One region of the Brevibacillus antibioticus genome, then DNA from elsewhere that is predicted to be linked to it. Evidence: predicted binding sites of a transcription regulator. Region 1 holds the regulator's gene; each other region holds the start of a gene.
What was found. Region 1 encodes Rex, which represses fermentation and respiration genes when NADH is low (regulators of the CRP and FNR family bind a similar motif). Its sites were predicted from a motif close to TTGTGAAATATTTCACAA; they were not measured.

Region 1 (10,727 bases):
CCCATTTTTCTCTGCTAATGCCTTGGCTTCTTGAAACAATTCACGGACGCGTTGTGCACCAACACCGACGTACATCTCGACAAACTGCGAACCTGACGCCGCAACAAAGGCAGAATTTGTATAGTTCGCTGCCGCTTTCGCCATCAGTGTCTTACCCGTACCAGGAGGACCTGTCAATAGAACACCTTTTATCGGGCGAATTCCGTACTGCTCAATTTTGTCCTTATACACGAGAAAATCAAGCGATTCCTTCAGTTCTTTTTTGGCGCGTTCCTGTCCACCGATATCGGCAAACTGCACGTCCGATTTCGGCAACTCATGCTTGTTTGCTTTTCTTTTCCCACCGAGGGCGACATTCCCGCCTTGTCCATTTTGCTGACGGATGACCAGAAAGTAAATCGCTCCCAGTACGGCTCCGAACACCACGAATGGCGTAATGTTTACGCCTAGAAAAACAAGAAAAACCAACAGGGCAGGTACGATGCCGATCAGTACTTCCTTACGCACGTGCCGTCACCTCTTTTTCAATCGAACGGGGGATGATGGTGTAAAAATCCTCCGTTCCTTTTTTCAAGTAAACATAAATGTTCTTGTCATCCATCAATGCAGATGCTTTGTCCAGCTGATTCCCCTTCTTCCATTGCTCCACGAGAGCTGGAATGCGGCTATATTCATGCAACTCCACAGCTTCTGTAAACACAAATTGACCACTCTGCCAAATATCGTTCATCGCTGTCGACTGATTGTCGATATCAATGACCACTTCTTTTTCGCCTGCGATCTTTTGTGTTTCCGTTAGCAGATTGCGATATTCTGCTGGAAATGCGTCTGGTTTTGTAACAGTTACATCTATTTGAATTTTATCTTTGCTGATATCCAAATTACCCAATGTGGCGGACTGCATTTGTCCAATTTCTGCACGGATCGGCTCCTCGATCTCCATCTTTTGATACAAGAACCATCCTCCGAACAGGAGTGCCAAGGTTGCCACCAAAGATAATCCAATCGCGCTCTTTTTCAACTGCACGGCTACTCCCCCCATAAATATCGTTCTCGTTTTCTCTCTCTGCAACATCCACAGTATATCACATGAGTATATCAATTTCTTATACAGATGTTGGATGCAATGCCAAACAGGCCTTCTCCCATCAGGAAAAGGCCTGTCGTTATGCTAGCGTCTTAGGTTGGTGCGAGCACGTATGAGGTTAACAGAGCGCCAGTGAATAGATCATAATGAATGTAGTGAAAACGACCGTCTTTGTCTTTGACAGTGACTTCCCAAAATTTCTTATCGTTTTCGAGACCAGGGACTAAATGAGTGATCTCCGATTGCGGGAAGGACTTGTAAACCGCCTCTTCTACATTCTTTTTCGGAACAGCAAGATCCATTCGATCGAAGCTAACCTTCTGATCGCTCATCCAAGCTACAACTTGTGTCCCGGCCTTGTTTTTCCCAATGACGACAGCGTAGCTCTCCTTGCCTCGATATTCATCAATGGATTCAATCTCCGTGATCGTCGTTCGACCCTGGACCCACTGACGAACGGTCTCCTCAAATTGATTACGCGCTCCTGCTACAGAAGCCGTCAGGTGATAGGCGAACCCAGCTCCCGTAAGTAAAATGACGGCAACGATTGATAGGATAATTCGTACTAACACAGCAAAGTAACTCCTTTACGTGGCTGACATTACAATCGGAATCGAAGCTGGTCTCTCTTCACTCCAACTGCCGTTTGTATTTGCAAATCCAGCTCCAGTTGACGAAGCTGCCCCGTAGTTGACTCGTACCATAGTTGGTAATTGACTTTCATTCCGTTCGTTACGTTCGAAGTCAAATCGTGAAGAGGGAAGGATGGACCTAGCCACATCGATAGTAGCGAAGAGACTTGCTCAGGTGGGACCACTATCCGATATCCACTCCATCCTTGCCCTGTAGTATCTTCGAGGCGTTGTGGACTAACCGATTGCAAAACTCCCTTGAGTAATACTGCGTGCTCATACGGGGTGAACATCGCATACGGCAGTGCAGCATGATCCTGTATCTGACCATCCATTCGCAGCGATACTGGCTGCCCATCTTTTCTGGCTATTTCGAGCTGGTGGCCACCGATTTCTCCTACGAGCTGAAATTGCTCATTTTGATATCGCCCATGCAAGGTCTGATTCTGCATGTATACCAGAAATGAACGTGCCTCGTCCTTCGTGATCTGCTCCAAAAGCTCCGCTACCATCGTCGCCGTCTTCTCTGTCCCTGCTGTTTGTTTGACCGCAGAAGCTGTATCTATGCTGCCTGTATTGGCAGATCGACTTACTGTCCCCAATACAATCCCGAGAAGAAATAGACCGAGTAGGATAGGAATGAGCCACCACAGCATTCTAGGCCGGATGTACATGTCGTCCCCCCTGTCCCGTTTTTGTCTTTAGCCTATGCTATACGGGAAGGTTTTAGAACGACACGGAAAACTTGCTAATCATAGCTTAAGGTTGGGCGGTCATACTACACATACACCCCGAGGAGGTGAGCGCGTGACATCTTCGCAACAAACCACATCTCCTGACATACTTGGGTTTCTGTTACAGGAATACCGCGTCTCCTGGGCAGGATTGTCGTCTCCCTTGCGTCAATGGTCGCACACACCCACTCTTCATTTTCGCCATCATCTCCTGACAAAAGCTGTGGCAAAAATGAACAACGGAACGTCGTAGTATCCAATTCCCCTACCTACACCTACACTGCCTTACTCCTGTCCCCCACCTGACAGGAGCCTTTTACCGTTTTAACGTTTGGAATACGCGGTTCGCTTCGTAAATCGCGCGCTCCTCATCGATGGTTAACAACTTATGATTACGCATCAAGAATTTACCCGCTACAATCGTATCTTTCACATCTCGTCCATTTGCAGCGTACACCACGTGTGAAATCGGTTGGTGTGCTGGGTGGAAATGGGCTTGATGGCTATCCAGTACGATCAAGTCAGCTTGCTTGCCTACTTCAATGCTTCCGAGTGTTTCCTCTTGGAATACCCCTTCTGCACCATAACGAGTAGCCATGCGAAGGGCTTCCTCTGCTGGAACCGCTACTGGATCGTTGTTTACACCTTTGTGCAGAATCGCAGCGAGTTTCAATTCCTCAAACAAATTCAAATTGTTGTTGCTTGCCGAGCTGTCAGTACCCAATGATACGCTTACGCCTTTTGCCAACATTTTCGGAACTGGCGCAACACCACTAGCCAGCTTCAGGTTGCTCACTACATTATGAGAAACTCTCACGTTGTATTTTGCCAAAATGTCGATTTCTTCATCCGTTAGGTGAACAGCGTGCGCGACGAGTGTTGGGCGATTGAACATGCCCAGCTTTTCCAAATGAGCGACTGGGCGCAGTCCGTAGTCCTTCTCGTTTTGACCGACTTCCCAAGCGGTTTCAGACATATGGATATGAAGCGGCAAGGACAACTCATCGGCTTTTTCGATAATTTGGGTAATAAATTCTGGCGAGCAGGTGTACGGCGCATGCGGTGCCATCATGACGGTAATACGCCCGTCTGCCTGATTGTGCCATTCTTTTGCAAAAAGAGTCGCGTCTTTCAGCTTTGTTTGACGTTCTTCTTCGGAACACAAACCGATCATCCCTCGGCAAAGGCGGGCACGCATTCCAGCTGCATCGACTTCCTTCGCCACAACATCCATATGATCATACATATCCACAAATGTTGTGGTTCCCGTACGAATCATTTCAATAAGCGACAGTTGAGTACCCCATTTTACGGTATCTCCCGTGAATTGCGCCTCTAATGGCCACATTTTGTCTTCCAGCCATTGTTGCAGCGGCAAATCATCTGCATAACCGCGTAGGAGGGACATACCAGCATGTCCATGCGTGTTGATTAAACCTGGCAGTATGTAATCACCTTTTTGATCGATGACTTCATCGTATCCCGCTTCCGACAGGTCCTCAGGAGTTGGGCCCACATACGTAATCTTGTTGCCTTCGAATGCTACGGCACCATCGTAAATAACTTCATTCGTATCGTTAACGGTAATGACTGTTGCGTGAATGAGGATCGTCTTTTTCATAGTATACACTCCATTCTTACGTCAAATAGTAGGCCAAGCTTTGCAGGTTGGACGTCACATCGGCATAGTGAATGCGAACATCTTTTCCTGCGCGAATCGTCGTAGGGGCAAAATTCAAGATCCCCCTGATACCCGCTTGAGTCAACTGATCACATACGGATTGCGCTGCAGGTGCCGGTACCGTGATAATCGCCAACTTGATTTGCTTGTTTACGATCGTTTCCTCCAGCTCTGATAAAGGCTGAATCGGTATACCTGCGACTTTTTTGCCCTGCTTCTCTTGATTATTGTCAAAGATGGCCGCAATCCGCATGTTATCTTTCAAATAAGCGTTGTAGTTACTAATGGCATGGCCCAAATGCCCAGCTCCGACCAAAGCGACACGGATTTCGTCCGTTAGCTTTAGAATTTCACGTATTTTTTCCACCAGATAATCGACATCATAGCCGATTCCCTTTTTTCCAAAATCACCAAAAGCTGCAAGGTCTTTTCTGATTTGGGCAGGATTCACATCGAGATTCTTGCCCATCTGTTGGGAGGAAACGGTAGTCACCTCAACTTGCTGCAAATAACTGAGGTAACGCAGATAAATCGGCAAACGACGGACGACCGCTTCGGAAATCTTTTCGTGTTTTGCCACGTTCGGTCTTCCCCCCTAATTCTTTTGCTTCAAAATCCGATATTCTTTTCCATTCGATAAAATAGTAATGGAACCGTCGTGGCTGGTAACGTATGTCTCGGCCCATGACTCACCCAGGCGCTCCATGACTTCCGTCTGCCCCTCTTTCATTTGATCCCGCGATCGGCCTGTCTGAATGATGGCGACCTGTGGATCAACCTGCGTCAGAAACGGTTGCGAAGAGCCTTGATTGCTCCCTTGACCGGCTACCTTTAGCACTTCCGCCTTCAATCTGTCATTTTGCCGTTCCAACAGTCGCTCTTCTGCTTTTTCATTCACGGCACTCATAAATAAATATCGCAGTTGACCATGCGTCAATCGAAAGACGAGAGAATTATTTTGGGGCGATAAAAATAACGGTTCATCCGGAAGCAAAACTTCCATGGAGATTTCTTGGTCAAGAGTGAGTACTTGTCCTTTCTCTGCTTCCATCTGCTTTTGGTTGGAGCGAAGCAGCACGCCATGGCGAATGGATGGTGCGATCAGCTTGGGCAAAATGACGGCATCTACAAGCACTTGCTGGCTCAATGAAGCGTATCCTCCCATATGCTCAGGCTGGTCGTTCGTCAACACCACATAATCGAGCCGTGTGATTTTGAGCTCTGCCAAGCGCGCTGAAAGAACGGGCCAGTCTTCTGCCGTACCCGTATCAATCAGCATCGTTTTGCCACCTGGCATTCTCAAAAGCGTACTCTCGCCTTGTGGAAGTGCCAGGTAGGTGATAATGAGACCCGAAAATTCCTGTTCTGTCTCCGTTTCAAACGGGTCATCTATCTTCACTGCTGCTTCTCGCAAATACAAATGGCTATCAATCGAGCATGCGCAAAGGAAAATCGTACTAAGAACTACCATCCACCAACGCCACGCTTTTTTCCATAACATTTATTTTATCACCTTAATCCCTATGAGACTATTGCTTCATTTTATGAATCTGACAGGGATTGCATACTAAGGAATGGCTCTATGCGCTCTCGAAGCGTTGGCCATGGATCGCTCTCGATTTGAAATGGCGGCAAAGATTGAAGGAATGAGCGTCCATATCTCGCCTCAACCACACGCGTGTCGAGAACGATCACGACCCCTCGATCCAAGTGATGACGAATTAACCGCCCCACCCCTTGCTTAAATTGCAGAACGGCTTGTGGAAGAGACAACGACATAAAGGCGTTTTTTCCTTCTGCCTTTAAAAGCTCTGCCCTTCCTTGATACACAGGGTGATTCGGCGGAGCAAACGGTAGGCGAACAATGACTAAACTGCTCAGCCATTCCCCCTGGATATCGACACCTTCCCAGAAGCTGCTCGTCCCAAGCAGAACACTTCTCTCCATGCTTCGGAACAGTCGCACTAGCTTGCTCCGATTGTTGCTATCAATCCCGTGGCCGAATAACGTATATGGTTCTGGAGCCTCCGCCAGTCGTTCCTTCATCGCTTGGTAAACAAGTCGAAGCATCGAATGGGAGGTAAACAGAATCAGCGTCCTTCCTTTCGAAGCCAGTACAACATCCACGCATCCTTGGATGACCGCCTCCAAATAAGTGTGGTCACTCTCTTTGCCTGGCGCGGGGAAATCTGATGGAATCAACAGCAGCCCCTGCTCTTCATAATGAAACGGCGATGGCAGTGACAAGGTCCGCACTCGTTCCTCGGGCAGTTGGTCAAGACCAAACTGGCTTTTGATATAGGAGAAGCTGTTTTTGACCGTCAGAGTGGCTGATGTCAAAATCAGACTCCGCTTTTGCGCGAAAAGCGGTTCTGCTAGTGAGTCGGCAACCTTCAAGAGTGCTGCTGACAAATGAACCTGCTTCCGAGCTGTACGGGACTCCACTTCCATCCAATACACATACTCGACATCCTGCTCAAGTAAAAAGAAGTGAAGCAGCTCTACGGCGTTTTGCCAGTCTTTGATGAGACCGAATAAATCTGTCAGTAGACTGCGTAACGAAAAAGGAGGCTTTTCCGCTTCCGGAGTCGTTCGCAATAGCTGCTCGATGCCCGCTGCGTATGCGGTCATCCCTTCAATCAGCTTTTTAGTTACTTTGCGTATCTTCTCGTGTTTGCCTACAAACGATTCGATCCGATAACGTACCGTCTCACGTCCAGCGTCCGTCGTCTCCTCCGCACGATCTGATGCCCATGCATACAAGAGCTGTGTCCATTGCTGCGCTTTCTCTCGCAAGGCAGCGGACTGTTTTCTCAGCTCCAAAAGCTTTGCAGCTACATCTTCTTGTACCGTAGGCATCCAACTTTGCAGCTCTTCTGCAAAGCGAGCAATAGCCCCACTCTCTTCAACCGATGCACGATCGAACAAGAAAAGAAGCTGCGTGGTTGAAAACTGCTTGCCTAAATGCTGTGTCGCCGCGTCCTCCAAATGATGGGCCTCATCGACGATGGCAACTTCATAAGAAGGAAGAATTCTGTTTTCCGATTGCAAGTCGCTGATGAAAAGGGCGTGATTGACGATGAGTACATCGACATCGCGAGCCCGTTCCTTCGCCTGAAAATAGTAGCAGCGACTAAACCACGGACAAGCTCGATTCAAGCAAGAGCTCGTATCACTTTTTACTTGTTGCCACAGCAGTTGACCACTTGGAGGCATGCTCAGTTCTTCCACGTCACCGGTAACGGTTTGCGTGAGCCACGTCAGCATCTGTCCTTTGACCAAGCGCATTTCTTGGCTGCTTCCTTCTACAGGCTCGTCCACGGCTTGTTCAAATTTACGCAAGCATAAGTAGTTTCCTCTGCCTTTTAGTGTCGAAGCTGTAAAGGAAAACGGCAGAGACTCCTGCAAGGTAGCAATTTCCTTATGGAATAACTGTTCCTGCAATTGAATGGTATTGGTACTGACCACCAGCTGCTGCTGATTGTGATGGGCCCAAATGATCCCCGGCAAGAGATAGGCTAATGATTTTCCCGTACCTGTTCCTGCCTCTACCAATAAATGGGCACCATCCTCCATTGCCTCATAGACGGCATGCATCATCGCTTCCTGAGCATCCCGACGTTGATACCCTGACATTTTCGCCTGCATGTGCCCGTTGTCGCCCAAAACATCCTCGAGCTGGTCGGCAAACGCTTTGGTCATTGTCGCGTCGATATGAGGACGCTTCAGCGACGCTGTTAATTTTTCTTCGCGCTTCCGTAGAGCCAACTGGCGATAAATATCCCACATGTCTGAGGAATCCGTTTCTGTTGGCGTTCCATCCAGCTCTGGCAGCTCTATGAGCTTTTCCATCTCAATCTGACGTAAAAGAACCTCGATATCAGAGCGAAACGAAGAGACGAGCATCTGCAGGCGCTGGATTGTCACGAGCGGCAATCTCTTTAAAATATCCAGCAAGTGGAGAAATAGCTGCGCCGTGGCAAGTGCATCGCTATCTGCTTGATGGGGATTATCGTGCTCGATTTCCAGCTCAGACGCCAGTTCTCCGAGCCTGTAGCTATTTTGCATCGGCAAAAGAACGCGGGATAGCTCCACTGTATCCAACACGTAGCCGTCAAACGCATAATAGCCCTGGCTCAGCAGGGCTTCTTGTAAAAATTGGAGATCAAAGCTCGCATTATGTGCAACAAAAGCTCGTCCGTCCAATAAACGCAAGAAATCTGGAAACACTTCTTCCAGGGAAGGAGCATCTGCAACCATCTCATTGGTAATCCCTGTTAATTGGGTAATAAACGGTGGAATATCCTGGCCTGGATGAATCAGGGTGGAAAAACTCTCGGTAATCTGCCCGTCATCGATTGCGACAGCACCAATCTGAATGATACTGTCACCTTGGCGTGGATGGCTTCCTGTCGTCTCAAAATCTACAACTAGTAATCGATTCAAACGTTGTCACCTCGTAACCTGGGCGGAAACATTTCATCCGCACCCATTCACATTCGGCAACGATGGGAAATATTCCTGCTCTCCTATACATTTAAGGCTGCACGAGCTCAGTTTTCATTTCTGATTGACCGAGCTTGCTTGCACACAATTGCAGATAGATGGGGATTTCCCAAAACTGTTCTGCGAATGGCAATGCCCGTTGTAAATATTGTTCAGCTAGGCGCCAATTTTCTTCCACGACCGCGATTCTTCCCAGATGAAAATATCCTAACGAACGTACATATGGCTCAGTGTCTTCCAGGAAATACTTTGCCAACCGTTTTGCTTCTTGTGTATCCCCCAGCTTTTCGTATGCGGAAATCATTCCTGATTGTCCGAGGCGATTGTCTCGGTTTTTCTCCAGCATGATCCGAAACGCTTTGATCGCTTCTTCTACTCTTCCGTCAAACAACAGCATCCAGCCATAACTAAAAAGAAAGTCGTCATTTTCAGGTGCAAGACTGATCGCTTTTTTGACAAGCGTCAATGCGCGCTTCGTACCAGCAATGAGCCAGGTATTCCAGGCTAAGCCATGCCACGTCCACCCTTCTTTTGGGGAACGCTCCGTCAGAAAGTGATAGCAAATCTGTGCCCGGTGGTAATTGCCCACTGTTTCGTATAAAGAGGCCATTTCCTGAAGAGTATCGCTGTCCAAATCACGTGTCGGTAGCTGCAAGCCTTTCGGCGGGCTCCATTCCACCGTCTCATCCATCGTATGCAGTAATTTGGCAGCACGCAGCCATAGCATCTGCGCTTCCCAATCGTGCTCGTTTTTTTCTAGATACGGTTCCAATTCGTCCAATGCTTCCTGAGCATCACCATCTCTTAAATAACATAAGGCGAGATTGTACTTGGCTTCTTCCTGTTCTGGCTTGATCTCGAGAGATGTCTTAAAAGCTTGCGCCGCCTCTAGCCATTGCTCCTCTTCAGCCAGAATGCAACCGATGGCATTGAAGCTGATGGCCACAACAGTAGGTGAGCTTGCTGTCCTGCCGAGAAGACGGAATTCCCGAAAGGCTAAATCATTCTCCTCACACAAAAGGAGACTGTAGGCGTAGTACAGACGTCCACTTTCCCAGTCTGGCGATTTTTGTACTAATTCTGCAAAACACTTTTTCGCGTCTTGGAACATGCGCAAATGATAAAAGCCTTCCCCACGACGAAAAATCGGCTCGTATGGATTTGTTTCAATGGCCTTTGGTGATTTTTTATTCACCTTCGACGGATCCGTCTTTTTCTCTTCCGCTGGAAGCTGTCCTTCCATTTCTTTGATGTTACGAATCGCATTCGATAATTTTTCTTCGAATTGCAGCCACAGGTCAACCACTGTATCACTTACTTGGCGCAATTGAAACAATTGTTCCGCGAGCTGAAGACGTTCTTGTTCAGAAGCCCCCTGCCACTTCTCTTCAATTTTTTGCGCTTTGTTACGAAGCGTATGAAACCAGTCCTCGATTTTCACAAGAAAAGCCACCCCCTATGAGGCATGAGTACTTTCATTGTCTCACAAGGCAGGTGGCTCTATGCAGGAACAGGCAGATCGCTTACAGAATCGTCGCGTGTACTTCTTCAGCAATCAATTCTTTGATCTGATTTTTTTCATCCATAATGGCGACACGTGGCTTGTAGGTTCTTGCCTCTTCATCCGTCATCATCGCATAGGCAATAATAATGACGATATCGCCCTCTTGTACGAGACGTGCTGCTGCTCCGTTCAAGCAAATGACGCCACTGCCTGGAGCACCTTCGATGACGTATGTTTCCAAACGTGCTCCGTTGTTGTTGTTGACGATTTGTACTTTTTCATTTGGCAAAATATCCAGTGCATCCAACAAATTTTTGTCGATGGTAATACTGCCAACATAGTTCAAGTTTGCTTCAGTTACCGTTGCACGATGGATTTTTGCTTTCATCATAGTGCGAAACACGAAAAATTCCTCCCTTATCTCTACTTGATGGATGTAATCGTATTGTCGATCAGACGTGTTTTTCCAAAACGAGCAGCGAGTGCGATAATGATCGTCTGCCCTGCCTTTTCCTGCTCGACGGGTGTGAGCGCTGGATAGCTCAAAATTTCCACATAATCAATATCAGCCAGCGGCTTTTCT
Region 2 (10,727 bases), 650 kb from region 1:
TTTGGTCATGATGTAATTGGTCGTCCCGTTGACGATCCCCATCATTTTCGCGATACGGTCTGAAGAGAACCCTTCTACTAACGCGCGCAGGATCGGTATTCCACCTGCCACGCTTGCCTCGTAGAAAACGTCACAGCCCTTTTCTTGCGCCTTCGCTAAAATTTCTGCTCCGTGCAACGCCATCAGATCCTTGTTGGCTGTTACTACGTGCTTGCCTCGTTCGAGTGCACCCAAAATGTATTCCTTTGCTGGGTGAATGCCACCAATTACTTCTACGATGACTTCAATTTCTGGATCATCCAAAAGATTAGCAGGGTCAGTGGTCAGTGCCCCCTCCATGGATGAAAGATTACGAGATTTTTCCGCATCCTGAACAAGAATACGGGAAACCTCAATACTGAGGCCGGTTTGCTTTTGCAAATCCTCTTGATGTGCTTGAATAATGCGTACGACACCAGTCCCCACTGTCCCAAAACCCATTAATCCCAATTTAATGCTCTGCTTCTCCATGTCTCTCTCCCCTGCCTTTTCTTTGATTGTTTTTTTGCTTAGCCTCTACCGACGATCATCGCTTTGCGAACACCTGGGATCTGCTGCAAGCTATCCAAAAACTCCGTGCTAGATACGCGAAGATTAGCCATATCGACTGACATGGATATGGTAGCAATCCCTTGAAGTGGAATCGTCTGATTGATGGTCAATACGTTTCCACCTTGATCTGCTACATATGTGAGCACTTTGGACAAGTAACCTGACATGTGATCCAAAGAGAACGTAAACGTCATAATTTTTTCGCTCATCATCGCATTGAACGGAAAAATGCCATCTTTGTACTTATAAAAAGCACTACGACTCAATCCCACCCGTTCAACCGCTTCATTCACGGTATCCACCTCGCCGGATTCCAGCATCTTCTTGGCATCAATCGTTTTGGCAATCGATTCTGGCAAGATGTCAGATCGAATCAAGTAGAATTTTTCTTCCTTTTTCATGCGTTGTGTCCTCCTGAGAAAAACAGTTGTTTCTTCATAGGGGACATTATAACGGAAAGCATGGAATGTGACAATCCTTATCCGTCACTTTTTTTCATCGGCTCCCTATTTGGTTTACTTTGATTACATGAGAGGAAGCTTCTTCGCGCACAATAATGCGTATCGTATAGAGGAGGTGAAAGACAAATGGCCGGACGTGGAAAGTCAGATAAATCGGAGCGCCGTAACAATCACCCAGCGGGTAAGCCAAGCAGTCTCGAACAATTTGGCAATGACATGCGGGGTAAAAAAATGGCACAATCCCCAAACGTGATTGAAGATCCAAGCGGAAACGGATAAACAAGCACAAAAAACCCCGGGACATCATGATCCCGGGGTTTCCTGATTCGATTAGTATGCCAAAGAGGACAGACCGTTAATATGAGTCAAATAGCGAACGTTACTCGCTTCTTTCATCAAGGTTGCTGGCAAGCCTTTCAGCTTCAATTGGCTTGCACCAATAGTTCCGATCGCGTCTTTACGGCCCAGGCTACCTAGTGTTCCGGAGAATACCGGTTTGAAGGTATCCATTTTGGTGCCGTTGAAGTGTGCGAAGAGATTGTGACCTACTACTTCGCCCATTTGCCATGCCAGTTGCGCAGTCGGAGGGAATGGACGACCTTCTGGCCCCATTACGACCGCACTGTCACCTGCAAGGAATACATCAGGGTGAGAAGTGGATTGCAGGAATTCTGTAACAGTTGCACGTCCGCGGTTTACTTCCACGCCGCACTCTGCTACTACGCGATTTCCTTGTACACCACCTGTCCATACCATTGTTTTGGTTTCAATGGTACCGCCATCTTTCAGGAAAACCGTGGTTTCTTTCATTTCCGTTACTGGTACACCTGTCAGGAATTGAACGCCGCGTTTTTCCAAGCTTGTTTTCGCACGCTCAACCAGGTCAGGAGCAAAACCAGCCAAAATGGACGGACCTGCTTCTACGCAGTAGATGGATACGTCTGCAAAGTCTACACCGTGTTTATGGCACAGATTTGGCAGCATATCAGCGAATTCCCCAACCAGCTCGATACCTGTCAGACCGCCACCGCCTACAACGAAGGTAGCATCTGCTTTATTTTTGCTCGTCTTGTATTCAATCACGCGCTCTTCGAGGTGTGCGCGCAGACGATTTGCTTCTTCTACAGACTTCAGTGTAAAGCTGTACTCTTGCAGACCTGGGATTCCAAAGAATGCGGTTTCACTACCCAACGCAACTACCAAAGCATCGTATTTGATGGACTCGCCGCTCGCCAGTGTTACGCGTTGGGAATCAAGACCAATGTTTTCCACCGTGTCAACTACGAGGTTAATCTCTTTGCCACGCAGCAATCTTTCTAGAGGAAGCGCCACGTTTTGTTCAGACAGGTTTCCTACTGCTAAGCGGTGCAGTTCCGTAATGATTTGGTGAGTAGGAAAACGGTTTACCACCGTGATCGACGCTTCTTCAGCCGTCATGTATTTACGTGCAGTCAATGCGCTGAGCAAACCGCCATAACCGCCGCCTAGAATCAGAATATGCTTCGCCATGCCCAATCCTCCGTCCTTGTCTTCCATTCCATAATAAAAAAACTAGCGTTTTTGTTGTTGACGCTCTGCTGATACTTCGAGGAATGCTTGTGCGAAACGCAAAGTTTTTTGTACTTGCGGATCTTTGAGCATTTTGAGAATACCGAATAAACCGATAGTAGACTCTTCTACGTGAACACGGTCATTGGCTTCAATGGCTGCTTGCGCAATACCTTTCGCTTTATCAGAGATCGGTTTTACGAACTCTTCCATTCCGCCTTTGATGTCATCGATCAATACATGATCATTTGCTACCGTTTGTACCAAATCGTAGGTTTTGGTCAAAAGAGTTGTCAGTTCTGCCAATTTAGGCAGGTTCGCCACCAAAACGTTCAGTGACTCTTGGATTTCTGGTTTCATCAACTGATCGAGTACATCTTGTTGCTGTGCTGGTGCCAGAGTAGCAGTGCTTGCTACTTCAGCAGCAGCTTGAGCTTGTTGCGTAGTTGTTTGAGACATAAAAAAAACGTCCTCCTTTGCTTTGGAATAGAGGCCTTTCATTCTCGATGCCTGTTCATACGAGTAACGGCCGCTATTCTCCCTGAAAACCGGGTTAAAAATTGTTTGTAACGTTTTTCACAAAGTAAAGCAGACAACCGATTCGAATAATCAAAAGTGAATGATTTCACAAATATTTATTCAAGAAAGCGCACACAACAAATCCATCAAGTGAACAGGCTCGATGTAGAACTCTATGTACTCTACTATATACCTTCTTCACAGGAACATCAAAGGAAAAAAACCGCTTCCTTAGGAAGAAGCGGTAGTTGAGAGCTTTTTATAGTAATCTTTGATGAGTTCATGGTGCTTTTCATTGATATCTGTAAAGATTAATTCAATCATTGATTGCTTGTCTTGGAACGTTTTTTCCACGATTTTTGCCATCATGACGATCTCCTGCGCTTGCTTCGGTATCTTGAAAGACAAATGGAGAAAATCGCCCTTTGACACATAACCGTCCGTTCCCAAAACAAGACGGGTAGGAGAGAATTTCAGCAACACTGCTTCGCCTTTTTCTTCGATCGGTCTAGCTCCCATCACCTTGTAAGGGACAGAAATACCGAGATCTGGGGAGATGGGATCCTGCTTGCGCTTTTGTGTAATTTCTACCCCAACACTAATCGGAATCATCCCTAATAGCTTGATCGGCCAAAGCGTTTGCTCCGAAACTACTTCCAAATCAATGGTGTTCACTGCCGCATCCGTTTCCCAACGAATGCGTACAGTTGATCCGAGAAGCTCTGCTTTCGTTTCAGGCTTCATCTCATAGGAAACGACGAGATAATTGCCCTTTGCATGTTCAACCAAAACTTGGACAGGCGTCTTCACCTGCTTGGAGATGATAAGCGGTAGCGTCGCACCGCGTTGGAGTCGTTTATCCCCCATAAATGGGTTCAGTGATGGGATATCAATCATGGTTTTTGTCACTCCACAAAGTCAAACTCTAATTTGCCGATCCGAACGGTATCCCCGTCTTTTGCTCCCAGCTTGCGCAGAGCATCATCTACACCCATAAAGCGCATTTGTCTTGCAAAACGCTGGGCTGCATCATAGCTGGTCAGATTGGTCATGCGTACGAGCTTCTCGATCTTTTCACCGCTAACAACAAATACATCGTCATCACGCGTAATCTCGAATTCGTCTGGTTCTTTTTCTGCTCGGAATACCACGCGCTCTTCCACTTCCGCAACTTCCTCGACAGCAGGCTTGTCCGGAATCGTCGCCAAGGCGTCCCCGATCGCATACATCAATTCTTGTACGCCTTGACGGGTTGCAGCAGAGATCTCGTACACCTTCACACCTGGAACCTTTTCCTTGAAAATACGCAGGTTTTCCTCTGCTTCGGGCAGTTCCATTTTGTTCGCGACTACAATTTGCGGACGATCTTCGAGCTTCAGGTTATACATCGTCAGCTCTCGGTTGATCTGCAAATAATCCTCGTATGGATCGCGTCCATCTACCGCTGCCATGTCAATCACATGAACGATCAAGCGCGTACGCTCTACGTGACGCAAGAATTGGTGACCAAGACCCACACCTTCATGCGCGCCTTCAATCAAACCTGGCAAGTCAGCCATTACGAAGCTCTGCTCGCCCAAGTCCACAACACCCAGATTCGGTGTCAGCGTCGTAAAGTGGTACGCCGCAATTTTTGGCTTCGCCGCTGTTACACTGGACAGCAAGGTGGATTTTCCTACACTCGGATAGCCAACCAAGCCCACATCTGCAATCAGCTTGAGCTCCATGACAATATAACGCTCTTGACCTGGTTCTCCGTTTTCCGAGATGTGTGGGGCTGGATTCGAAGAGTTGGCAAAACGAATATTGCCTCGTCCACCACGTCCACCTTTTGCGATCACAGCACGTTGACCCTGCTCCACGAGATCGACAATCACTTCTTTGGTATCATCATCAATAACAGTTGTTCCCGGTGGCACGCGCACGACCATATCTTCCGCGCCTGCTCCGTGCTGAGATTTGTTGCGGCCATGCTCTCCACGAGGAGCTTTGAAATGTCGTTGATAGCGGAAATCTACCAGTGTACGCAGACCTTCATCCACGACAAATATGACATCTCCACCTTGACCGCCATCTCCACCTGCTGGACCACCCAGCGGTACGTACTTTTCCCGTCGAAAGGAGACGGCTCCGTTGCCACCGTCCCCGCCTTTTACATATACTTTTACCTGATCGACAAACATGGTGTCACCTCTTTCATTCCGCGAATGGAACCACCAAATTCAGGACCCATTCTTCTTCCGTATGTATCCACTCGGTGACCTCCACCGTACTCTGTTCGCTTTTACGTATCAGCTTTTCCAATTCTTCCATTCCGGATGCATGAAGTACACCGGCCAGGTCAAAACGAAAATGAACGCCACGCTCATCCATCTGCAAGCTTACCTGCATGCTGGCTGGTTCGTACCCGCTCTGGTCTACATGATCGTTCACTGTGCATAATATCTCTGACACCAACTGAAACAAGTCTTGCTCGCTCAAAACTACTCGCGTGAGATCCACATGATTGCACACGTCTACTTCTAAAAGCAATTCGTTGTTCAATGCGTTAAATGTCAAGAAGAAGACGGACAACAAGGAGCTATTCAATCGGGCAACCATCGATTCCTGCATCGCCATCTGTGCGATGCGCTTCAAGTGGGCCTCCCCTTGTTCAGTACGGTTCAAATGCAAATAGCCGAGCAGAACCTGAACGTGGTTCAACCAGTCATGCCGCTGCCTGTTCAGAACGGTCAGCAGTTGGTCTGTCTGATGCGTAAACAGCCTCCGCTCGTCCCCCATCACATTCACCCAAGTCGATAAGAATATCTTTCCCATCTATTGTACCATAAAAAAACCTCTTTCGAGGCAAAATCATAGAAGAGCGACCGCGTTTTACTGGAAGTTTTTATACGCTCCGGAATTTTTAAATTCCTGCTCGTTAAAAAAGAGCCGGACAAAAAGAAAACCCAGCTATATCGCTGGGTTTTTCTTAACAAATATTTACGCTTCGGAAGCAACTGGCTCGATCACAACTTGTTTGCGATCACGGCCCAGACGCTTGAAACGAACAACACCATCTGCAGTTGCAAACAGAGTGTCGTCTCCGCCTTTCATTACGTTCGCACCTGGGTAAATCTTTGTTCCGCGTTGACGAACGAGAATGTTACCAGCAGTAACGAATTGCCCGTCGCCACGTTTCACGCCCAGACGTTTGGAAATGGAATCGCGACCGTTCTTTGTGGAACCTACCCCTTTTTTCGATGCGAAAAACTGAAGGTCCAAGTTAAACAGCATGTTCATATCAGACACCTCCCTGCCATTTACGATCATTTACTTTTACGTATTTACCGTAATTCGCCTCAACTGACAAAAGAGCAATTACCATGCTCTCTGCCAAAAGCTGTTGTTTCTCGCGTGCAGTCTCCTCTCCCGAAGAAGAAAGACTCCACTTCAAGAACCCACCGCCTTCTTGTGCGACAGCGACATCAGGAGTGATGCCCGTCAAAGGTTGGATGGCGTTTAATATACCAAAGCTGATGCCTGATACAGCAGAACAAACGATGTCTGCTCCATAGGCACCCGCATTGGCATGTCCGGAAATACTAATTTCATGGATACCGTGCTGCGCACGGCTCACGATCACTTCAATCATAACAAGTCACCAATTAAGCGTTGATCTTCTCGATCACAACTTTGGTGAATGGTTGACGGTGACCTTGCTTGCGACGGTAGTTTTTCTTGGCTTTGTATTTGTACACGATAATCTTTGCAGATTTACCGTGTTTTTCTACTTTACCAGTTACCGTTGCACCAGCTACTGTAGGAGCTCCTGCAGTAACTTTTCCGTCTTTGCTTACGAAGAGAACTTTGTCAAAAGTAACAACGTCTCCTTCGTTGCCAGCCAATTTCTCGATGAAGAGAACTGCTCCCTCTTCAACTTTGTATTGCTTTCCACCGGTTTCGATAATTGCGTACACTGTGTGCACCTCCTATACTCAGACTCGCCTTTACAGGTGCGTCGACGAGCGACGACTTATGTACCTGATTCGTGCGGTTACAGTATGCACGAGGCATATCTGCATGACAACCATTAGGTTATCATAGCTACAATAGCCCAGTCAAGTTATTTCGATTGTAAACGCTCCGCCTCTGCCCGATTTCCGACGTATCCAATTCGAAACTCGTCTGGGCTCATAGACGGGACAAGCCGCTTATAGACATGGAGAGGCCATGTAATAGCTCCTGCTTTTTCCCACTCCTCTATCATGTCCAACAATCTTGGCGGCATGTCCACGAGAACAACCTCTGCATCTTGGCTCTTTGCCAAAGCGGTGACTTCGGTGTACAAGTGCTGGAACAGCTCGTCTACTCGCCAAACTCTCCCTCGGCCCTTGCATGCCTCACACGGTTCCGTCAACCGCTCCATCAGGCTCGCACGCACTCTTTTTCGCGTCATCTCGACTAATCCAAGCGAAGTCATCCCGAGAACAGTCGAAGGCACAGGGTCCTTCGCCAGCTCTTGTTTCAATCGCGAGATCACTCGCTCCTTATTGACCTCTTCTTTCATGTCGATGAAATCAATGATCACGATGCCACCGATGTCTCGCAACCGAAGTTGCCGGGCAATTTCAGCTACCGCCTCCAGATTGGTCGCTGTCACTGCCTGTTCCCGCTGTTGCCCTCCCCTACCTGTGAACGAACCGGTATTTACATCGATGACCGTCATCGCTTCAGTCCTGTCGATGACCAAGGATCCTCCACTCTTGAGCGGCACTTGTCGATCACGAGCACGAATCAACTCCACCTCGACACCCAAGAAGTCAAAGAGCGGCTGTTTCCCCTGATACCAGCGAAGCTTCTCTTGTACTTCTGGAGCAACAGCTGCCAACGCCGCTTTTACCTGCTGATAAGTCGTCGCACCTTCTACCAACAACTCATCCATTCCCATCGCCAAGCCATCTCGGAGTGCCACCTCGATCAACTCTGCATCCTGAAAAATCCGCCCGGTCGAGCGCAGTCCCTCCGCTGTTCGCAGCATGTCCCGCCAGCGATTGCGCAAATAGGTCAGTTCACTAATGAGTGTCTGCTCTTCTGCTTCTGCTGCTTCCGTGCGCAGAATACAGCCTTCCCCTTGCTCCACTGTCGAAGAGATCACCTGTTGCAGTCTTTTTCGTTTGGTATCATCCGATATTTTACGCGAAAGCGAAATGCCCTCTTCAGTCGGAAGGTACACCAGGTAACGCCCCTGCAAGCTGATTCGCATCGTGATTTTTGGCGCCTTCATTTCCATCGCCTCTTTACTCACTTGAACCAATATCTTTTGCCCTACTTGAACACGTTCCGCAATACTTGGTTTCGCTGCTCCACCCGACTCCACACCGACCGTGTCATCTACGTACAAATAAGCATTTTGGCCTGTACCAATATCAACAAAGGCGGATTGGATGCTAGGCTTCACATCTGCGATCCGTCCTTGATAAATGTCACCAACGCTTGCTTGTGCCTCCGCATCCTGTGTACGCCATTCCTCCAATTTTCCATTTTCCATAAATGCGATGCGGATGCTGCCACCTTGTGCACTGATCGCTACTTGCTTCACTGCCTTCACTCCTTATTCCCCGTGCAAACGTTGCCCAAAAGCAGGATAACCGGGCTCATAGGATGTAATCTATCATAGCTACCAAGTCGAGGTAAAGGAGATCATCTATGATTCATGCTGGTAATTTAAAAATAAGAGCCTTGTCCCCCAATGATGCCGTTCACTTAGTCAAATAGGAGCGCCTGCTTACTCGAATCGTGGAATCGGTACTCAGCTCGTTAAAGCCATCCTCCACTATCTCCGCACAGAAAAACGAGCACAAAAAGTAGCGATTGACCCGCAAGCCTGGAATGAACGAGCCCTCCGTTGCTACGAAAAATGTGGCTTTCGAAAAGTAAAAGAGCTTCCTCTGCACGAATGGCACGAAGGAAGCATGCGTGATTGCTGGCTAATGGAATGGATCGATCCTGTTGATTAAGGATGACAGACTAAAGGAGCTTGCCCACTGCGGCGTCGTGCTTTTGCTCAAACAAAAGGGCATACAAAAGCTGTTCCTCTGCCAAGAGACCCGCCCCTTGCACATAAAAAAGATGGGAGCATCCCCGCCGCAGCCTGTGCGAGACAGCCAGTACCGTTTCCTCGGGATGCACGCGAATCGCTTGAACGGCAGCTTCTTCTTGCGTCCGTTCGTATTTTTCCACCAGGAAGCGAAAAAATTGATAAGGGAACCGCAAAAATGCCTGAATGTTCAACGTCAATAAATAAATTCCGATCACTGCTAAGTTGTACTTCAACTCCAAGCTGGACATCCCCACCATGATCCCCGCAAACAACGTACTCCCGGTCATCGATATCCTCGTCGCCTGCCTATACGACATAAACCAGCATAGAACCGCCAACAAGATTCTCCCGCCATCCAAGGGCCAGATTGGCACCAGGTTAAACAGCGCAATCGTCAAATTGCTTACCAAGAAAAAGCGAGCCCACTCTTCCGTCCATATCCCCATAAACCAAAACAAGTACGAAGCAGCCATCATCACCATATTTAGGAAGGGCCCTGCGAGTGCCACGACAATCTCATCCATTGGGTCCGTGGCGTACGAGTCTTCCATCGTCGCTACTCCACCAAAAGGCAGAAGCAGCACCTCTTTTACAGTCCATCCGAGCTCACGCGCCATCGCTACATGCCCCAGTTCATGGATCAGCACGATGACAAACAAGGTAATGACCTCCAAAAAATGGCCTGTCACCACAGACAAGCCAATCACCGCCCAAAATAGCAGGTGAATGCGAAACCGAATGTCGAGCCACCCTCCCTTATTCAAACGGAATCACTTCCAGGGGATTGACAAATTTCTCATTCACTTTCGCCCCTACATACAGATGACGTGATGTCTGATCCATTACCCGAGCGGTTCCGATGACTTTACCAGGTGTAAGGACCTCGTCCTTCGTCACCCCTATACTATCGAGATTGCCCAGCCATATTTCCCGCCCTTTTGTTAAACGAACAATCACTGTCGTCCCATAATCAGGCTTTTCACCGACAAAAGCAACCCAGCCAGCTTCTCCGATCGTGATTTGATCGCTCATTCCCGTATTCAGGATTACATTTTCGCTCTCTGGATCATAGGATTTTACGATTTTCCAGCTACTGGGGAGCTTCCACACAGTAGCTGTGTCCTTTGTTGTACTCGTGGCTGGCACGGCAAGGGGATTGATGGGGATTGAAGGAAGCATCGTTGGAATCGGTCCAAATCTCGCTTCATACCAGTCCGCTACTCCTGAAAAATTAAAGTCTCGTGTCATGACTTCCCTCGCGGAGCTTTTCCACGAGGCAGGAATCAGCGTTGTTTGAAACAATACATAAGCAGCACCAATCAACAAGACAGATGCTAAAATTTGTACGCCCCACTTTTCATGGGACGGTGGCTGGTCCATCATATCGTTCTCACGCGGCGAGTAACTGAATGGGTTTGGCGCTTCTTCGATCGGATCTTTCCAATCATCGACGTAGGGAGTATAGCTGTCTCGTGACTGTGTTCGGATTCGCTCTAAACGCTCCCTCCGTCTTTCCTTTACGCGAT
Region 3 (10,727 bases), 3.8 Mb from region 1:
CATTGCTCTACATGACTCTGGCTGAGCATTTTTCTATTCAGAATGCTAACAATGGCTGTTACCATTCTCTCATCTTCCCCATCGGAGTAAATTCGATCGGTTATGGTCACCTTTTCGTAAATCAAATCGAGGATGGTTATGAGGTCACTTTTATCCAACTCGGAACATTGAGCTAAATCGTCTAATGCATCCGCTGCATGGGCTATGGCATGAGCCCAGCCTTTTTCTTCATCATATCCTCGGTAATCTCGCTCTTCTCGTACGGTGAAAAATACTTTCTCTTTTATCTCATGGATGTTCTCGCTGGAGAGAAAGGGTGATTCTCTATGTCGCATGAGGAGTAGTGGTATGACTAGCATAGAGAAAGAGCGGGTAAAGACAGAGTCTGCATTTGTTTCACCAAGCTTAAAAAGCAAATGGTTTTTATCTAGAATGATTGGTATCAGTTGTTCTAGTTCGTTTGTGGTTAGCGAATTACCAGGAATCCAATGTGATAAGGTTGTATAGATGAGGTCATCACGTAATGTGGAATCCAAAGAACCAATTTCGTTTATCATTTCTAATACGAATGGAAATGTATCGGATGGTGCTTGGTAGCCATTTTCTTTTATGAATAGTAGCTTTTCTTTTACAGTCATTTTACACGCCCCCACACTTTATTTTTCGAACTGACTTTGTGGATTTACTTAGTCATTTTTTATTTCGACATAAATAAGTGATCAACCTCCAAAACATGGGAAGTTCTGACTGTGGTGGGGTGAGAGGTAGCAAAAAAAATACGAAGAGAACCGAACCTTTTTTCGATCGAGAGACAATATAGGGTGTAAGCTGCTTACTCAGGAGGGCCCTCTGAATGGAAAATGAAGAGATGTACCAATTACTTATACAAATGAAAGAGGGTGATGAACAGGCATTTCATACGATGTATGATGCCACCTTTCAGGACGTCTACCGGACTGTCTCCTTTCTGATAGATCATAAGCAGGATCGGGAAGATGTCATGAATGAAATCTATATGCAAATGTGGACCTCACTTGGTAATTACGATACGAACCGTCCTTTCCAGTTTTGGCTGCATGGCCTGGTAATCCGTCAAGTGCAGAGATTTCGGGTCAAGAGCTGGAGGAGATTCCGCATTTTTGAACGCATCCGTGCCTTCTCCCACGAAGAGTCTTATTGGGATGAACATACTGCGTTGATGGATGCTACAAACCAAGTGATATCCCAGTCCATACGAAAACTGACCGACAAACAGCGGACAGTGATTATCTTTCGCTTTTATCACGACTATACTCTTGAGGAAATTGCGACCTTGCTCGATATTCCGCTGGGTACAGTCAAGTCCAGATATCATGCTGGCCTCCAGGCACTTCGAAGAAACTTAGGGAATCTGCCCCTGGAAAGGATGGTAAAGATCAATGACTATTGAACACAAAATCCGAGAACATCTGCACGAAGAGGCAGAAACGATGGAGTGCCCGCCGGCCATTTCCAAACGAATCGAACAATCCTATTCTCACTATTTGCAACGAAAAAGGAGCGAAATAACCATGAAAAAACGATTAATTGGTGGAATTGTTGCTGCTGCGATTTTGATCCCAACCGCAGCATTTGCGGCCCCTACTGTAATTGACATGCTTACTCGAGCACCAATGACTTCTGAACAAGTCAAGCTGGATGAGGCTGGGAAAGCAACACTTGAGAAGCTGTATAGCGCATTTCCCGAAACAAGATCGTTTGAGATTATCGAGGCTAGCTACCTTGGAGACCCCAATGATTCAACCAAAAAGGTCCAACTAAGCATCGTCCTGCAGGAAAAGGGAGGAACCGGCAAAAAGTTAACCCTCCATACAAACGGTATTACGGATGTGATTCAAGACCTGACTCAAGAGAATTGGGAGCCTAAGGAGAAGCCACTCATTACTTTACCCGATCAGGAAATCAAGGGGAAGGTAGATCAGCTCATTGATAAATTGTATGGCAACATCAAAGATTACGAAGTTGCCATAGAGCAAATGGAGAATCCAAATGAAAAAACATTTATCTTGAATTACACCAAGAAGGGATCAGAGGGAGAGGGTTACCAAGTATTTGTTCAGGGGAATAGAATTAGTCTTGCTCCGGTAGATTTTGAACCATCAAACAATAAAGTAGAAGGATTTTTCTCTTTTAATGGTAAGCCTGATTATACCGCTGATACCATTTTAAACGATGAAAAACTGCTAGCTTTACTAAAAATGAGCGCGACGGAGTTAAAAGAAGAACTAGCCAAAGGGAAAACGGTTGTCGAGATTGCAGCATCTAAAAATGTCTCAAGACAACAAGTGATCGATGTGATTGGAAGAACAATGGCTGAAGGACAACTTCAAGACGGAAAAAATAAAGTAACGATCAGCGATGAATTACTGAAACAAATGATAAAAGACGGTGAACAAAAAATCATACCCATAATTGAACACAAAACGGAAACAGAATGGAAGTAATAGAGAAGAGGCGGGGAACCGTCTCTTTTTTCTTACCCGTTGTGGGCACCAGCGCAAGCTCGACTATCATGAAAAATAAAGTTGTGCTTCCGCCTACGGGAAGATTCATCATGGCTACGTATACTGTAGCGTATCATACCATTTGACTTCACTCTCAAGCCAATCGAAAGGAGAGGTCGACCGTGGCAATTGGACAGACGACTCGGGTCAGTTTGCCGTACCCCTCAACATGGGATGTTTTCGCTAGCTTTGGTGGAAGACCCACCACGTTAGGCACTTTAGTAATTTCCGCTGTCTCGAATGGCAGGGTCAGTGGAACCGTTAATTTCCGAGGTACCCCGATTCCCATACAAGGAAGCTGGGATGAGAGGAGTAGGCAAATCACGATTGAATCACCTTATGCCAATTTTGTTGGTACCTTTGCTTACAAAGACGAGTTAACGTTAGGATTGCGCCATTATGTATTACGAGGAAACGTTCGAATGAAGCCCCCATCTATACGAGCAGGAGAAGTGGGAACATGGACGGCGGTCACGAATATACCGCGTGTCTGATTCAGATCTTGCTTCCATTACGAGAATGAGGCACCTTCCTGTTAGAATAAGGTGCCTCCTTTTGTGATTACGGCCACAGGTGATAGCTTATTGAGTGATTCCGAGCATTTGCTTCATATCTTCTTGAGCATCACCAATCAACTGAATATGGAACAAGTCTTGTAGTACTTGCAGAACACCGGGTTGAATGAACTCAGGCAATTTTGGGCCGATCCGTATATCTTGTATCCCTAGGCTAAACAGACCGAGCAGGATGGCAACCGCTTTTTGTTCAAACCAGGAAAGAACGATACTTACCGGCAGCTCGTTTACTTCACACTCGAAGGCATCGGCTAATGCAGCTGCAATCGTAATAGTAGAAACGGAGTTATTGCACTGTCCCAAATCGATATATCTTGGGATGTCGGTACCTGGCACGGTACCGAAATCTACATCGTTAAAACGGAATTTTCCGCAGGAGGTCGTAAGAATGACTGCTTCTGGCGGTAAGGACGTAGCCAACTCACGGTAATACTCGCCACCCTTGCCAGGAGCGTCACAACCAGCGATGACGAAGAAGCGTTTGATCTTTCCTTCCTTGACTGCCTGGATAATTTCAGGAGCGATGCCGAGAACCGTTTTATGATGATACCCGGTCGTCAATGTCAGTTCGGATTCGATAGAAGCCTCAGGAAGAGACAATGCTTTTTCAATGAGCGGCGCAAAATCGTTCTCTACAACTTTCGTCACATTTTCCAAACCGGTTATATCATACGAAAAGAAACGATCGGCGTAGCTGCCTCGAATAGGCATGACACAGTTTGTTGTAGCCAGGATAGCGCCGGGAAATTTCTCGAACAATTGACGTTGATCGTACCATGCTTTCCCGATGTTCCCTTTCAAATGAGGATATTTTTTTAACTCGGGATAGCCATGTGCAGGCAGCATTTCGGAATGCGTATATACATTGATTCCTTGTCCTTCTGTCTGTTTTAACAGCTCTTCGAGAGCAAACAGATTGTGCCCCGTAACAACGATGCATTTTCCTTCTATTTTATTTTGCGAGACTGTGATTGGCTCTGGGACTCCGAAATGATCCGTATGAGCCCGATCCAAAAGCTCCATGACTTTTAGCGCAGCTTTGCCTACTTTCATGGCCATTTGCAAATGTTCATCCAAGTTAAAATTCACATTCGTCAATGTAAAATAAAGAGCTTCCTGTGTAATCCCATCCACTTCAGGATCGATATAGCCCAGTTGTCGAGCATGTGTGGCATAAGCCGCAATTCCTTTTAAAGCAAAAATAATGGTATCCTGAATACTCGCAAGATCTTCATTCTTTCCGCAAACGCCGATGACCTTACAACCACCTGATGGAGTCTGTTCACATTGATAACAAAACATGTATAATCACTCCTTCGATTCAAGATTTCGCTTTGATTATAAGCGGGTTATCTGGAAGGAGCTGTGATTAAAATCACAACGAAACCAAACTTTGCCTCTTATCATAGGGGATGAAGAAGATTTCCCAAGTTGAGGGGTGTTGTTATGGTACGAAAATGGCAGTTGCCGCTACAGACGTTAAGTCTAACGGTCGGTTTCATGGTATGGGTCATTCTGTCGTCGCTCATGCCTTTTATCAAAGAAACCGTACACATGAGTGCAAGTGAAGTGGCGTGGGTGACAGCGATTCCTGTTCTTCTTGGATCGTTGCTAAGAATCCCAGTTGGATATTGGAGTAACCGATTTGGCGCGAGACTATTATTTAGCATCAGCTTTCTCTTGCTGCTGGCTCCTGTTTTCTATATTAGCCAGGCGACCACTTATACCGATTTGTTAATCGGCGGGTTATTTATAGGGATAGGCGGAGCGGTGTTTTCTGTTGGTGTCACATCTCTACCTAAATACTATCCGAAAGAGAAGCATGGTTCTGTAAACGGAATCTACGGTATGGGGAATATTGGTACAGCGATCACGACGTTTTCAGCGCCAGTTCTGGCTAAATCGTTTGGATGGGCAACGACTGTACAGATGTTTATGCTATTGCTTGTGGGATTCGCAGTGCTTACCTTCTTGATGGGGGATAAAAATGAACCTAAGGTAGTCACTCCTCTTGGTCAGCAGATAAAGAGTGTCTACAAAAACGAAAAGCTGTGGTTAATCAGTTTGTTCTACTTTATTACGTTTGGTTGCTTCGTCGCTTTCACCGTGTATCTCCCGAATTTTTTAGTGACCCATTTCCAACTGGATAAAGTAGATGCAGGTATGAGAACAGCAGGGTTCATTCTTTTGGCGACACTGGCAAGACCATTGGGGGGCTGGCTAGGCGATAAGTGGAACCCCTTCAAGGCATTGATGATTGTGTTTGCCGGGCTCGCTTTGTCTGGTATTGTCTTATCGTTTTCGCCATCGATTTTGATGTATACAGTAGGGTGCTTGTTGGTAGCGGCATGTGCCGGAATCGGTAACGGTGCTGTGTTCAAATTGGTGCCGATGTATTTCTCGCGACAAGCGGGGATTGTAAATGGGATCGTATCTGCTATGGGGGGATTAGGAGGATTTTTCCCGCCATTGATCCTAACGCTGCTGTTTAATCTGACCGGGCATTACGCGATCGGTTTCATGGCGTTATCGCAGTTTGCACTGGTAAGCTTGGTCTTGGTGATGTGGATGTTTTACCAAGAGAAGCTGCAGCTCGCCGCCACCATTATGGAAAAGACGGGAGAGGCGATACTGATTACCGATACACGAGGAGTCATTAAAAGTGCGAACCACGCTTTTACGAAAGTGACCGGTTATGAGATGAATGAGGTGATTGGCAAGTCTCCTAATATTTTGAAATCAGGCAGACAGAATGCCGACTTCTATCAAAAGATGTGGGACTCAATCAAGAAGAATGGCTATTGGCAAGGAGAGATCTGGAATCGACGGAAGAATGGGGATCAGTATCTCCAATGGTTAACGATCAGCGCGATTAAAGACGATGCAGGAGACGTCGAGTACTATGCGGGCATGTTCAGCGAGCTTGCGGAGCAAAGACATGGATAAAGAAGCTTGAATCACTCATAAAAAAAGTCTTGGACGGACAAGTCCAGGACTTTTTTTATGTAGAAAAGTATGTAGAGTTTGCTCACATTTGGCAAATATCAGGAGGGCAGTCATCACAATAAATCGCTTCTTTTAAATAGGCAAGGTCCTTAATCAAGATAAGCCCCTGGGGAAGTAGATCGATAGTGTCCTGTTTTTTCAGATCGGAAAGCATTCGGTTGACACTTTCTCGTGTCAGGCCAATGAATTGTGCCAAATCACGATTGGTAAGGGAAAGGTCGATGAGGATTCCTTCGGGGTGTGGCTTGCCGTACGTGTTACTCATGCGGATTAGCGTTGAATACAAGGCGCCCATTTTGCCATTGAGTAGCAAATCACGAAATTTAGACTGCATCCGCCTGTTCATCAATCCCATCCAACGCAGGAAGTCTACGCAAAATTGACCGTTTTTGATGAGCATTTTTTCTAACCCTTGTCGCGGGATGATCCATATCTCACCCTCCATCAACATGGTGCCTGTAGAGGTGTACATCAATTCCTGTTCGAAAAGCCCGGAGACGCCGACTAGCTCTCCTGCACCAAATACTTGTAGTGTCAGTTCTTTTCCATCGTTCGTGTTTTTTGTGAGCTTAATCTGGCCCGACGAAATTAAGAATAGCTGATCGGCTCTTTCACCATCCAAAAACAGAACGGCTCCAGGAACAAAATTTTTCCGAACAGAAAATGTTTCAAGGCTATTCACAAAATCGGAAGAAATCTGCTCTACAAATGTTGTGCCATTTCCGGTCATGTGGTTCCCCCTTACAACAAGGATACAAAGGTAACTCATTATATCATTCGAAATCGATGGTTTGGGAAGAGGAAATCGTCCTGATTTTGGCAGTGGTGTGAGGTAAATCACAACCTAGGTTACGAGCCGTTGCTACAATGGACTCGAGCGAAAGGAAAAAATGAGCAGCAGCAGGGAGGGTGTTGTATGAACTATCTATTTGCTTCCAAGGTGGCGAAGCGTGCTTTTATCATCATCGCTTGCTTGTTCGTCCTAAGTTACGTGGGAACACGTTTTTTCACGCATATTGATTTGGCGCTTTACGGCTATATGGTAGGGACTCTTGTCTTTATTGGAGGTTTCCTTTATCGATTTTCTGCGTGGGCAGATCGCCCGCCAACGAATGTCATTTTGAAAAAGGGGCTACGACTTCTCTTTCGTAAAAGCACGGCGAATACAACGGTGGATCATCTGGCCATCTATCGCTTTATTTGGAATCGGGGATGGTATCGCTGGACACAGCACATCTTGCTGGGATGGGGATGCATCCTGGCCGCGTTTGTCACCTTTCCGTTAGTGTTTGGCTGGATGTACTTCACGATGACGGACAATGGCTACTATCAGGTCGTGTTCATGGGTGTGGATGTTCTGACCGTACAAGCGGATGGCTGGGTTGCCTTTCTCTTTTATAACGCGTTGAACATTACTGCTTTTATGGTCATCGGTGGAGCAGTCATGGCATTGTATCGCAGATTAAAGAACATGCAGGCACGGGCTGAACAATCCTTTGTCTACGACTTTTTGCCTTTATACCTGCTGCTGTTTATCAGCGTGACAGGCTTGATGTTAACCGCAAGCAATATGTTCTTAGGGGGCTTTGGGCACCCGGTCATATCCGTCACTCATCAATTTGCAGTGATTGTAACATTGATTTATCTACCTTTTGGAAAACTGGCTCACATACCATTCCGTCCCATGAGTGTGTTTGCACGCAATTATCGCGAACACTATGGCGAACAGGAAATGAAAAAGTGCAAAGTATGCAGCAATGAGTTTGTTTCTGCCGAACAGTCGGCAGATGTAATCAACGTGCTGGGTAAAAACGAAATGGCTTTTCAAATGGAAGAAGGATTCCACTTGGCTGAACTTTGCTTGCCGTGCCGCAGAAAATACCGGATGTTCCGCTTCACAGGAGTTCCTACGCACGAGATCAATGCCAAGGAGGCAAATCAACATGCCAAAGGATAAATTTTTAAAAGTAATTGAAAACAAGATACATCCTAACGAAAAATTGGTTAGCACGCACTGCTGCTACTGCGGTATGCAATGCGGGATGAACCTGCGTGTAGATACAACGACGAACAAGATTATCGGAGTGGAGCCACGGTACGATTTCCCTGTCAATCTGGGTAAGATGTGCCCAAAAGGGGTGACGGCTTATCAGCAGGTGAATCATCCGGATCGGATACAGCTGCCGTTAATTCGAACAGATGCATCACTAAAAGGCACGGCGGAAGGCTTTCGAGAAGCGTCATGGGAAGAAGCGCTTGACTTGATCGTTTCCAAGTTCAAGGAATTGCAACACAACTATGGCAAAGATACCTTGTCTGTTTACTCTGGCGTTTCCATGACGAACGAAAAATGCTATCTCACGGGTAAGTTTGCGCGGGTTGCCTTGCAAACTCGCTATATCGACTACAATGGCCGCTTCTGTATGTCCTCCGCAGCGGCAGGATTGAATCGAAGCTTGGGGATTGACCGCGGTTCTACCATTCCCTGGACGGACATTCACCAAACAGACTGCTTGTTTTTGGCCGGATCAAACGCGGCCGAGTGTCACCCAACCAGCATGTTCCGTATTTGGGAAGTGCAAAATCGAGGCGGCTATCTGATCGTAGCCGATCCAAGGGAAACACCTTTGGCACGTCGAGCTGATATCCACCTGGATCTGCGGCCTGGGACAGATTTGGCGCTCGCAAACGGAATCGTTCATCTCCTGATCAAGAATGGGCACATAGATGAAGACTTTATTCGAAATCATACGAATGGTTTTGAAGAAACAAAAGAAGTGGTTGCTACCTTCACACCGGAGTATGTCAGCGAAATAACAGGGGTTTCGGTGGAGAAGATTGTGCGGACTGCCGACATTTTCGGGAGGGCACCCGATGCGATCGTGATGTTTTGCCGTGGTGTGGAACAGCAGTCGAAAGGGACAGACAACGTATCCGCCTATACCAACATGTCTCTCGTCACAGGCAAGATTGGCCGACCAAAATCAGGTGTGGCAACCCTCACTGGTCAAGGAAACGGTCAGGGGGGGCGGGAACACGGGCAAAAAGCCGATCAATTGCCTGGCTACCGCAAGCTCGACAATCCTGAACATGTGCGTGAAATCGCATGTGCTTGGGGTATCTCCGCGGAAGAAATGCCGCAGAAAGGTGTTTCTGCCTATGAGATGTTCCAGCTGATGAAGGATAAAACGATTCGCAGCTTATACTTACTCTGCTCCAATCCGGTTGTAAGTGCGCCAAATCTAAACCATGTTCGGGAGTCCCTGAAAAGTCTGGATTTTATGGTTTGCTGCGACTTTTACTTGTCCGAATCAGCGGAATACGCCGATGTCGTTCTTCCCGTTACGACTTGGGCAGAGGACGATGGAACGACTACCAATCTCGAAGGTCGCATCATTCGTCACCGTCAGGCACAGGATTGGTTTGCCGAATCCAAGCCTGACTGGTGGATTCAAATAGAAATCGCCAAAAGAATGGGGCGCGGACAATTCTTTACTCACTTGAAGTCTCCACAGGATATTTTCAATGAAATACGTCAGGTCTCCAAAGGCGGAGTAGCTGACTACTACGGGGTCACCTACGAGAAAATTGACCAAAACAATGGTGTTTTCTGGCCGTGCCGCGAGGAGGGCGACGAGGGACAGCCCCATTTATTCCTGGATAAAAAGTTTTATCACCCGGATGGCAAAGCCAAAATATGTGCGCTGCCGTACCGTCCGCCAGCCGAGGAGCCGGATGAAGAATATCCTTTGCGGTTAACGACGGGGCGAGTTGTGTTCCACTATTTGTCCGGGAACCAGACAAGACGAATCCCGTTTTTGACGGACATGTATCCTGATCCGCTGCTAGAGGTTCACCCAAAAACAGCGACACGCTATGGTATTGAACACGATGAGCTGGTCACTCTGAAAACGAGAAGAGGCGAGGCGCAGTACCGCGTGAAAGTGATCGAGGCGATTCGAGAGGATACGGTGTTTGTTCCGTACCATTGGGGAAAAGCGCAGTCTATCAATCTGCTGACCAACCCGGCGTTGGACCCTTACAGCAAAATGCCTGAGTTTAAAGCGTGCGCCGCGAAAATCATCAAGCACAAACATGGAGGAGTTCGCCATGGGTAAACAAGTCTTATACATCGAAATGGACAATTGCATTGGTTGTCGAAGCTGCTTGGCGGCGTGCACACAGTGTGGAGGTCACGACAACCGAAATCGAAACTACGTACTGGATGTGGACCCGTTTATCAGCAGACAAACGATTCCTCTCATGTGCTTACATTGTGTGAATCCTGCTTGTGCCCGCAGCTGTCCTGCTCAGGCGATTCAAATCGCAGATACTGGGGCCGTATTGTCAGCCCTGGTAGAAAAATGCATCGGTTGTCAAAATTGTACGATTGCCTGCCCCTATGGGATTCCTAAATTTGATGAAGAGCAGAATCTCATGTACAAGTGCGATCTATGCTACGACCGTACGAAAGAGGGAATCCCGCCGATGTGCGCTTCGGTTTGCCCGACAAACACCTTGCAGTGGATTGAGGAAGCAGAGCTGGAAGAAAAACGGGCACAGATTCCTTTGGCCAATGGCAAATGGACTGCCAGCCACGATC

Region 2: E8L90_RS13680 (helical membrane plugin domain-containing protein) is a predicted target of Rex. The motif match lies at 3,214-3,231, and genes of this name have one in related genera.
Region 3: hcp (hydroxylamine reductase) is a predicted target of Rex. The motif match lies at 4,482-4,499, and genes of this name have one in related genera.

What each region holds. Positions count from the first base shown of each region.
Region 1 is NZ_SZNK01000001.1:2,272,282-2,283,008, forward strand. It holds gene E8L90_RS10205 (AAA family ATPase) at 1-507, opposite strand, end outside; gene E8L90_RS10210 (hypothetical protein) at 500-1,027, opposite strand; gene E8L90_RS10215 (cell wall elongation regulator TseB-like domain-containing protein) at 1,180-1,659, opposite strand; gene E8L90_RS10220 (hypothetical protein) at 1,689-2,393, opposite strand; gene E8L90_RS10225 (hypothetical protein) at 2,527-2,706, shown strand; gene E8L90_RS10230 (amidohydrolase) at 2,770-4,074, opposite strand; gene E8L90_RS10235 (redox-sensing transcriptional repressor Rex) at 4,091-4,714, opposite strand; gene E8L90_RS10240 (ComEC/Rec2 family competence protein) at 4,730-5,635, opposite strand; gene dinG (ATP-dependent DNA helicase DinG) at 5,677-8,580, opposite strand; gene E8L90_RS10250 (tetratricopeptide repeat protein) at 8,672-10,081, opposite strand; gene panD (aspartate 1-decarboxylase) at 10,164-10,547, opposite strand; gene panC (pantoate--beta-alanine ligase) at 10,568-10,727, opposite strand, start outside.
Region 2 is NZ_SZNK01000001.1:2,925,538-2,936,264, forward strand. It holds gene E8L90_RS13665 (homoserine dehydrogenase) at 1-510, opposite strand, end outside; gene E8L90_RS13670 (ACT domain-containing protein) at 549-992, opposite strand; gene E8L90_RS30295 (hypothetical protein) at 1,179-1,331, shown strand; gene E8L90_RS13675 (NAD(P)/FAD-dependent oxidoreductase) at 1,383-2,561, opposite strand; gene E8L90_RS13680 (helical membrane plugin domain-containing protein) at 2,604-3,059, opposite strand; gene E8L90_RS13685 (PilZ domain-containing protein) at 3,351-4,016, opposite strand; gene obgE (GTPase ObgE) at 4,025-5,302, opposite strand; gene E8L90_RS13695 (Spo0B C-terminal domain-containing protein) at 5,316-5,900, opposite strand; gene rpmA (50S ribosomal protein L27) at 6,102-6,395, opposite strand; gene E8L90_RS13705 (ribosomal-processing cysteine protease Prp) at 6,403-6,753, opposite strand; gene rplU (50S ribosomal protein L21) at 6,767-7,078, opposite strand; ribosomal protein L21 leader region at 7,089-7,167, opposite strand; gene E8L90_RS13715 (Rne/Rng family ribonuclease) at 7,225-8,700, opposite strand; partial or broken gene aac(6')-35 (aminoglycoside 6'-N-acetyltransferase AAC(6')-35) at 8,873-9,118, shown strand; gene E8L90_RS13725 (M50 family metallopeptidase) at 9,129-9,965, opposite strand; gene E8L90_RS13730 (M23 family metallopeptidase) at 9,958-10,727, opposite strand, start outside.
Region 3 is NZ_SZNK01000001.1:6,068,181-6,078,907, forward strand. It holds gene E8L90_RS29230 (DUF2785 domain-containing protein) at 1-638, opposite strand, end outside; gene E8L90_RS29235 (sigma-70 family RNA polymerase sigma factor) at 854-1,429, shown strand; gene E8L90_RS29240 (hypothetical protein) at 1,419-2,483, shown strand; gene E8L90_RS29245 (hypothetical protein) at 2,666-3,037, shown strand; gene hcp (hydroxylamine reductase) at 3,125-4,420, opposite strand; gene E8L90_RS29255 (nitrate/nitrite transporter) at 4,565-6,064, shown strand; gene E8L90_RS29260 (Crp/Fnr family transcriptional regulator) at 6,147-6,854, opposite strand; gene E8L90_RS29265 (hypothetical protein) at 7,041-8,081, shown strand; gene E8L90_RS29270 (molybdopterin oxidoreductase family protein) at 8,068-10,242, shown strand; gene E8L90_RS29275 (4Fe-4S dicluster domain-containing protein) at 10,235-10,727, shown strand, end outside.